3 regions of the Bacillus sp. TCT6 genome follow, and region 3 is predicted to be linked to each of the others. Evidence: riboswitches for the same ligand, from Rfam matches in the RefSeq annotation. Region 3 holds a riboswitch; each other region holds the start of a gene.
What was found. A riboswitch is a leader RNA that binds a small molecule or an ion and turns the genes downstream of it on or off. The one in region 3 is predicted to bind thiamine pyrophosphate.

Region 1 (3,287 bases), 2.5 Mb from region 3:
GGTACTTTTCCCTGGTTTACGTGTAGGTTGGATTATTGCAGATAAAGAGCTGATTCATTATTTAGAAAGCGTAAAAAGAGCAAGAACAATCCACACATCTACGTTAGATCAAGCGGTTCTATTTCAATATTTACATGAGGGATATTTTGAGAAATATTTAAAAAAGGCAAGATCGGTTTATAAGAAAAAATATGAGTTAGCTGTCGGCGCGTGTAATCAGTTCATTCCTTTCAAAAGAATGACTGGAGATGGTGGACTTCATTTATTTATAGAGCTAGAAGAGCATATGAATGCCCGCACACTTTTACAAAAGTGTTATGAGAAAGGCGTTACGTTTTCACCTGGAGATGTTTTTTACTCTGATGGAGAAGGGGCGAACACTTTCCGATTAGGGTTTTCGCGCTTGAAAGAAGAAGAAATAGTTCGGGGAATTAAAATAATTGGTGATACATTAAAAAATGAAATTTGGAGTTGAGAAAATGAAAATCGGTGTTATTATGGGCGGGGTATCGTCTGAAAAACAAGTTTCAATTATGACAGGGAATGAAATGATTGCTCATTTAGATAAAAATAAGTATGAAATAGTCCCAATTACATTAAATGAAAAAATGGATTTAATTGAAAAAGCGAAAGACATTGACTTTGCGTTGCTCGCATTACACGGGAAATATGGAGAAGATGGGACAGTTCAAGGAACACTGGAGAGTTTAGGGATTCCTTATAGCGGAAGTAATATGTTATCTAGTAGTATATGTATGGATAAGAATATTTCGAAAAAGATTTTACGTTATGAAGGTGTAGAAACACCAGATTGGATTGAACTTACAAAAATGGAGGATCTAAAGCTTGATGAGTTAGATAAGTTAGGATTTCCATTAGTGGTAAAACCAAACTCTGGCGGATCGAGTGTCGGGGTGAAAATCGTTTACAATAAAAATGAATTGATCTCAATGCTAGAAACTGTATTTGAATGGGATTCTGAAGTAGTAATTGAGAAGTATGTAAAAGGTGATGAAATTACATGTTCCATTCTGGATGGAAAACAGTTACCTATAGTTTCAATTCGACATGCAGCCGAGTTCTTTGACTACAATGCAAAATATGATGATACTAGTACAGTTGAGGAAGTTATCGAACTTCCAGCGGAAATTAATGAACGTGTAAATAAAGCGTCACTGGCTTGTTATAAAGCATTAAAATGTAGTGTTTATGCAAGAGTTGATATGATGGTGAAGGATGGAATTCCATATGTAATGGAAATTAATACATTACCAGGGATGACACAATCAAGTTTATTGCCAAAAAGTGCAGAAGCAGCGGGGATTAGTTATAGCAAACTATTAGATATGATTATTGAAACATCATTAAAAGTTAGAAAAGAAGAAGGGTTTTAAGGGGATTATATAACTAATTCTTTTGACAGTTTCACGAAGTATGCTATGATGAATACATTATAAAAACAAAATATTTATCCACTAGGGGGGCCTTTTATAGGCTGAGATCAAATGTGATTTTGAGACTCTTAGTACCTGATCTGGTTAATGCCAGCGTAGGGAAGTGGGAAAGACGTTGCTATTTAATGAGTAAATAAATACTGTCAATTTCACTTTCTTTACGCCTGTAAAGAAAGTTTTTTTATTTTACAGCTTTAATAATTGTGGATAAATACTTATATTTTATACATTATTGGAGGGATTTAAATGACTTTTTCACAATCATTACGTAAAGAAGTAGATTCAATTTGGGAAGCGAGTTTTAACCATCCTTTTGTAAAAAAACTTGGTGAAGGAACGTTAGATTTAGCTAGTTTTCGCTATTATGTGCTTCAAGATTCATATTATTTGAGTCATTTTGCTAGAGTACAAACTTTAGGAGCTGCAAAAGCTCTTGAATTAGAGACGACAGCTCGTATGGCACATCATGCTCAAAATACATATGAGGCCGAGTTATCTTTACATGAGAATTTTGCTAAAAAGCTAGGGATAACAAAAGAAGAAAAAGATAATTTTATTCCTGCGCCAACTGCATATGCGTATACTTCACATATGTATCGTGCTGCGTATGAAGGGCATTTAGGAGATATCATTGCAGCAATTTTACCTTGCTATTGGTTGTATTACGAAATTGGGGAACGTTTAAAAGAATGTCAGCCGGAAGAGCCAATTTATAACGAATGGATTTCTGCTTATGGATCTGATTGGTTCCGTATGCTAGTTGAAGAACAAATTATACGGTTAGATACTATTGCTGAAAAAGTAACAGAGGCAGACCGCAAGCGTATGAAACAGCATTTTATTATTAGCAGTCAATATGAATATTCATTTTGGGAAATGGCTTATACATTAGAAAAGTGGCCAGTGGATACAGACGTAAAAGACGTAATTGGATAAAGAATAGAAGTAATGTTAGAGATAGGTATGGATCATACCTATCTCTATATTTTTTCTTGTCAAATTTGCGTAAAGTCATTAGTGCTACGGATATGGTGAAATAGAATATCGATAATTTAGCTCATTTAATTGTCTACGCATTAACTGGATAAACTTCTGTCACATTTATTTTACAATTAAAGAACGTAAATGTTGGTGGTATGAAGTTAAATAAGAAAAGAAACCCGAGCTGTTAGCTGTAACGGAGTTGTTTTTTCTTTGCAGGAATTTCTAAGTTAACATGAAGTGCTGTTCATACAATATGCAAATTTGCATATTGTATTTTTTTGAGTTCTTTGTGTGTTAAAATCAAATATAGAGATATGGAAATATAAAGAAGCAAAAGCAGGAATATCCAATGAATTTTGAGAGGTGTTATATGTTTACAAATAAGAAATTAATTCGATTTGGTTTATCGTTGTTTGTATTTTTAGGGATAATTAATTTTACAATCAGCTATTTCCAAACATATCTTGAAACAGCAGCAGATATTAAATGGGTAATTCCAGAAATTTGGAAAACTATTTTACTAGATGTTCCTCAAGGTATACTTGTTCTTTTAGGCGCAATTGCATTATATGATTTCACAAAAGAGGCATCACAAAAAGACGCATCAATCTAAGTGTGTCTTTTTTCAATTAGAAATTTCATAGAGAGCTTTGCTGGAGAAATAGAATAAAAAGCCCTAATTAGGGCTTTTTTCTTTATAGGAATTTCTTAACCGTCATAGAAACCGGTTACTTAGAGGTGTTATAGCAAAGGCATTTACAGTACAAGAAAATCTAAGTGATATATGGAAATATATAGGATTTGTCCGCGTGATTATTGAGAAATTAATTGAGCTTAGTAAGTATGAAG
Region 2 (3,287 bases), 4.3 Mb from region 3:
CAGCGCTAATACTTCCGGTTTATATAAATCTTTTCGTGTTCTGTTATGATCAAGCGGTACAGTCCGCTCAGTCAAAGTCGTTATCGGCTGCTGTTCCACTACTAAAACTCGGTTTGAAAGAAATAACGCTTCTTCAACATCATGAGTAATGAATAAAATTGTTTTTTCCCACTCTTGCCATTGTTCAAACAACCATTCTTGCAAAGAGGTCTTCGTTAAAGCATCCAATGCACTAAATGGTTCATCTAACAGCAATATTTCCCCGCCTGTTAATAAAGTTCGAATAAAAGATACACGTTGTCTCATACCACCAGATAAATCTTTCGGATATTTTTTCTCATACCCTTGCAAACCAAATTTATGTAACAGTTCCTTTGCCTTTACTTGTGCTTCTTTCTTCTGTACACCTTGGCACTCTAGCGGCAGGGCAGCATTCTCAATAATTGTTCTCCACGGCAAAAGCATATCTTTTTGCGGCATATATCCTACAGGATGGTGCTTTGTTTCTGTCAGTTCTATCTGTCCAGTACTTACCTTTTCTAGACCTGTAATAAGGCGAAATAAAGTACTTTTCCCACATCCACTCGGTCCGATAATACTGACAAACTCTTTCTCATGTATAGAAGCATTTAATTCATGGATGATTGGTTTCTCATCATAATGAAAAGAAACATTATGAAACTGTAGTATGTTCTTGCTCCTCAAATCCCCACATCTCCTTACGATAGGACATATCCCAGAATAAATATTCAAATCGACTGGAATATAAGAAAATCTCCTCTAATCTTTCTAGTTCTGTCTCAGACTTTCCAACTGCCATTTCATTTAATAAATCTATTAACCAAATACACAGATTACCGTATTCTTCCGAACTATATCCTTGAATCCACTCACCAAAAAACTCATGATCTCTTGCTCCAGGAATATCATTTAAACGCTTTCCAATTTCCCAATAGCTCCACATACATGGAAGAAGCGCTGCTATTAATTCCGCAAGTGTGCCATTTTGAGATACAGACATCATGTAATTTGTATAAGCTAAATTTTTAGCAGATGGTTTCGCAGACTCTATCTCCTCTATAGAAATTCCAAGTCTTTTTGCATATTGTTTATGGATTGTCATTTCGCCATTTAATATTCCATCAATTTGTTCAGCGAACTTTCCCATTACTTGTGGATTCGTTGCTTTTACAACACCAATCGCATATAACTTTGCATAATCTAGCAGATATAAATAGTCTTGAATAATATAATACTGGAATTTATCTTTTTCTAACGTGCCATCTCCCATACCCACTACAAACGGATGATTATGACTCATCTCCCAAACCGGTTGCACAGTTTCTAATAATCTATCGCAAAATTTCATTTCTCTATCCCCTTTCAATATATGTATCTAAATAAAAAACCACTTCTATATATAAGAAGTGGTTACAGCAAATAAAGTTATACATTTATTCGATGTTCCACTTCCCTTCGCTAGTATTACCTAGATCAGGTGTTGTAAGGGTTAAGGATTATTCCTCTCTCAGCAAATCAAGCACCCCTAGTGGTTTCAATATGAAATTTTTAAATAAAAAAGCCCCGTTTCTATACGCAAAGAAACGGGGACTCATTGTTAGTGTCCGAATTGCTTCCCTACGCTAGCATAATCTAGATCAGGTAATAAAAAGGATCAAAGGCTTACGGCCTACTCTCAGCTGGCAACACCAGCTCTCCTAGCAAACTATAAAATTATCACTGTCAGTATAACACCCTAATAAGACATCATCAACTTTTTTAATTTTCTTAATTATTAACAGAATATCAAAGTTATACAATACATACATTCTATTTTAGAAAATAAAACCCCAATTAATTGCATAAGAAGGAATCATTATCCTCAAAAAATTTATTTTTATATTGATTTCATATTACATTTATGTGAATACACCCACTATATTATATCTTTATACTATAATAAAATTACAACTATACAACTAGAGGAGGTCTCTATTCCATGAATATGAAAGCTACTGCTTTAACAGCAACTACTGTAGCGATTGCTTCTTTACTTCCTTCTATGGGTGAAACAAATGTACAAAAAGCAAACGCTGAACAATTATCTAATATTAAAACTGGGTATGTCAAAGTCGATCAAGTAGCATTACATACAGAAGATAACGTAAAAAGCACATCAATTGATACAATTCGCTTTAATACAAAAGTGAACATCCTTGAAACAACTAATGAGTGGTATAAAGTATCTGTTCATAATAAAGTAGGTTATGTACAAAAAGATGCTATTTTACTAAAAAACAAACTTCATTCTAATGATCAATACATCGTTAATGCTAATGCATTAAACGTTCGCTCTGAACCTAATTTAGAATCTTCCATTTTAGATGTATTACCAAATGGCAAGTTTATTACCGTTCAAGAAGATCAAGGCGAATGGTATAAAATATCGCATAATGGCCAAACAGGTTACGTACAAAAAGCATTCATCTCTAATGGTTCACAACCCTTAGTAAAAGGAATCACCGTTCAAAATAATACAAAATATACTGTTGCAACACCTAATCTAAATGTACGTAGCAACGCTAGTACAAGTAGCGCTCTACTCGGTTCATTACAAAACGGTACACAAGTACAAGTAGTAGAAACTGTAGGAACTTGGTATAAAATTCGTTTTGGCACAGGATACGGGTATGTAGCAAAACACTATGTAGTACAAAATCAACCACAAGCTAAAACAGATCAACCTTCATCAATTCCAGCTGCTTTCAAATTCCCTGCTCAAGGAAGAATTAGCTCAACCTTTGATATACGCTGGGAACAAATGCATTATGGTATAGATATTGCCGCTCCAGGAAACGTCTCTATCCAAGCTGCTGCTGCAGGTAAAGTTGTGAAATCTTATTATTCAGCTAGCTATGGCAATGTTGTTTTCATTGCGCATCAAATCAATGGGAAATTATATACAACTGTTTATGCTCATATGAAGGATCGCACTGTACAAGCTGGTGATCAAGTACAAACTGGACAATTAATAGGTCATATGGGAAACACAGGTCATTCATACGGGCAACATCTTCATTTTGAATTACATAATGGAGAATGGAATTTTGAAAAAACAAATGCAGTAAATCCACTGCCATATTTAGTTAGGTAAATTGTATGCCACGCAATATACCTCTTATAATTGAATACGTAGCCTTTTTAGGTTTAATCTGTTGTTTAATCATTTACAATACAAACATTGTATTTTTATCTATTATTATTGCTTTTGTTGCATTAGAAATTAT
Region 3 (3,287 bases):
ATGGGAATTCCGATTACAGTTGCTGGACAAGTAACAGGTATTGATCCACATAAAATTGGACAAATGGCTGGGCATCAATTACCGTTCCTATCATTATTTGTTCCATTCTTTATCGTATTTTTAATGGATGGATTTAAAGGGGTAAGACAAACGTGGCCTGCGTTACTTGTAGCAGGTAGTTCATTTGCGATTACGCAGTTCATTACAGCGACGTTCTTAGGACCGGAACTTCCGGATATTACGTCAGCACTTGTAAGTTTAGTGAGTTTAGCACTGTTCTTAAAAGTTTGGCAGCCGAAAGAAATTTATCAATCCGGGCAAGCAAATAATGAGGTAGCAGCAACAACGACAGCAGCATCGATGCCGAAATTAACGTTTGGAAAAGTAGTGAAGGCATGGTCCCCATTTATCGTATTAACGGTTATGGTAGTCATTTGGAGCCAAAATTTCTTTAAGGCATTATTTGCTCCAGGAGGGGCTTTAGAAAGTCTTGTATTTAAGTTTGAAATTCCAGGTCTGCATAATCTAGTAATGAAAGCAGAGCCAATTGTAAATAAACCAACGCCTTACGAGGCAATTCTAAAGTTTGATGTATTATCGGCAACTGGAACAGCGATTTTAATTGCTTGTATCATTTCCATGTTTATTTTGAAAATGAATGTAAAAGATGCAGTAGTGACATTTAAAGAAACGTTAAACGAATTAAAAATGCCAATTCTATCTATCGGATTTGTACTAGGGTTTGCATTTATCGCAAACTATTCTGGCCTATCTTCTACGTTAGCGTTAGCATTAGCTGGAACAGGCGGACTATTCCCGTTCTTCTCACCATTCTTAGGCTGGATTGGCGTATTCCTAACAGGGTCTGATACGTCTGCGAATGCACTGTTCTCGAATTTACAAGCCATTACAGCGCAGCAAGTCGGCGTATCTGAAGTGCTTCTCGTTGCAGCAAATACAACAGGCGGTGTAACAGGTAAAATGATTTCCCCGCAGTCGATTGCCATCGCTTGTGCAGCAGTTGGTCTTGCTGGAAAAGAATCGGATTTGTTCCGTTTTACAGTGAAGCATAGTTTATTCTTCGTAATTATTGTTGGTATTATGACGTATGTACAGGCATATTATTTAACGTGGATGATTCCATAAAAAACAAAAGAAATAAACTTTGAATTTTTCAGATTATAGTGTATGATGGGAAAGTATTGAAAATTAAATCAGTGATAAACTAGGGGTGCCTAACGTATGCGTAGGCTGAGAGAGAAGCGCGTGAACTTCTTAACCCTTTGGACCTGATCTGGCTCGTACCAGCGTAGGGAAGTTAACGGCTTTACATAATGATGTCTTTATGAGCCAGGTCCTTATTTTTTTATGGACCTGGCTCTTTTTATTTTGGCATGCGCTGGCCATATCTTGTCCTTGTCACGAACAGGGGGGCAACAAAATTTATGAAACAATCTGTTTCAGCTGAGCAAATTGAATTGAAATCGAGTTTACCAGGGAGTAAGAAAGTATATGTGGATGGACCACGAGAAGGTATGAAAGTGCCGATGCGTGAGATTGAACAAAGCGAAACGAATGGCGTCCCAAATCCACCAATCCGTGTGTATGATACGAGCGGTCCTTATACAGATCCTGCGTATAAGGTCGAGCTGGAAAAAGGCATTCCAACGCCGCGCCACTCCTGGATTATGGGGCGTGGTGATGTAGAAGCATACGAAGGGCGTGAAGTAAAACCAGAGGATGACGGTGTGAAAGTGGCTTCGAAACATACACCTGTTTTCCCGCAAATGGATCGTAAGCCGCTTAGAGCAAAGCAAGGTGCAAATGTTACGCAAATGCACTATGCACGTAATGGCATTATTACGTCTGAGATGGAGTATGTTGCGATTCGTGAAGGGGTAGAGCCGGAGTTTGTTCGTAAGGAAATCGCAGAAGGCCGCGCTATTTTACCAGCGAATATTAATCATCCAGAAGCTGAACCGATGATTATCGGGCGTAACTTCCATGTGAAGGTCAATGCAAATATCGGAAACTCTGCTGTATCTTCTTCTATTGCAGAAGAAGTAGAGAAGATGACGTGGGCTACTCGCTGGGGTGCAGATACGATTATGGATTTATCTACAGGTAAAAATATTCATACGACGCGTGAGTGGATTATTCGTAACGCGCCTGTACCAGTTGGAACTGTACCGATCTATCAAGCGCTGGAAAAAGTAAACGGAATTGCAGAAGATTTAACGTGGGAAGTATATCGTGATACGTTAATTGAGCAGGCGGAGCAAGGCGTTGATTACTTTACGATTCACGCTGGTGTATTGCTTCGTTACATTCCAATCACGGCAAAGCGTACGACAGGTATCGTTTCACGCGGTGGTTCGATTATGGCGCAGTGGTGTTTATTCCATCATAAAGAAAACTTCCTATATACTCATTTTGAAGAGATTTGTGAAATTATGAAACAGTACGATGTTTCGTTCTCTCTTGGAGATGGATTACGTCCAGGGTCTATTGCAGATGCAAATGATGAAGCACAGTTTTCTGAGCTTGAAACACTTGGTGAATTAACCAAAATTGCTTGGAAACATGATGTGCAAGTTATGATCGAAGGACCTGGACACGTACCGATGCACTTAATTAAAGAGAATATGGAGAAAGAGCTTGATATTTGTCAGGGCGCGCCGTTTTACACACTTGGGCCATTAACGACAGATATTGCACCAGGTTATGACCATATTACATCGGCGATTGGAGCTGCGATGATCGGTTGGTTTGGAACGGCGATGCTTTGTTATGTAACGCCGAAAGAACATTTAGGTTTACCGAATAAAGATGATGTACGCACGGGTGTTATTACGTACAAAATTGCAGCGCATGCGGCTGATCTTGCGAAAGGACATAAAACGGCTCATCAGCGTGATGATGCACTTTCAAAAGCACGCTTCGAATTCCGTTGGCGCGATCAATTTAATCTATCTTTAGATCCTGAACGTGCGATGGAATATCACGATGAAACGTTGCCTGCAGAAGGGGCAAAGACAGCTCACTTCTGTTCAATGTGTGGACCGAAGTTTTGTAGTATGAGAATTTCACATGATATTCGTGAATATGCAAAAGAAAATGATTTAGAAACGACAGAAGCAATTGAAAAAGGAATGAAAGAGAAAGCAGAAGAATTTAAAGAAGCTGGTAGTCATTTATATCAATAACACGTTACACCTCTTTACTTGATTGATCACACTGTAGTACCTAACTTTATTATAGAAGAATCCCCATTTGCTAAGACGGTA

Region 1: another riboswitch for thiamine pyrophosphate. It lies ahead of tenA (thiaminase II); the one in region 3 lies ahead of thiC (phosphomethylpyrimidine synthase ThiC).
Region 2: another riboswitch for thiamine pyrophosphate. It lies ahead of tenA (thiaminase II); the one in region 3 lies ahead of thiC (phosphomethylpyrimidine synthase ThiC).

The regions. Positions count from the first base shown of each region.
Region 1 covers NZ_JBVYHX010000001.1:2,274,507-2,277,793, forward strand. Annotated here, with positions in the region: gene pdxR (MocR-like pyridoxine biosynthesis transcription factor PdxR) at 1-475, shown strand, start outside; gene AC0ONG_RS11505 (D-alanine--D-alanine ligase) at 480-1,394, shown strand; TPP riboswitch at 1,468-1,573, shown strand; gene tenA (thiaminase II) at 1,701-2,390, shown strand; gene AC0ONG_RS11515 (DUF3937 domain-containing protein) at 2,788-3,051, shown strand.
Region 2 covers NZ_JBVYHX010000001.1:485,132-488,418, reverse strand. Annotated here, with positions in the region: gene AC0ONG_RS02340 (ABC transporter ATP-binding protein) at 1-705, opposite strand, end outside; gene tenA (thiaminase II) at 674-1,369, opposite strand; TPP riboswitch at 1,455-1,558, opposite strand; TPP riboswitch at 1,619-1,730, opposite strand; gene AC0ONG_RS02330 (SH3 domain-containing protein) at 2,000-3,154, shown strand; gene AC0ONG_RS02325 (hypothetical protein) at 3,160-3,287, shown strand, end outside.
Region 3 covers NZ_JBVYHX010000001.1:4,821,528-4,824,814, reverse strand. Annotated here, with positions in the region: gene lldP (L-lactate permease) at 1-1,146, shown strand, start outside; TPP riboswitch at 1,218-1,333, shown strand; gene thiC (phosphomethylpyrimidine synthase ThiC) at 1,446-3,206, shown strand.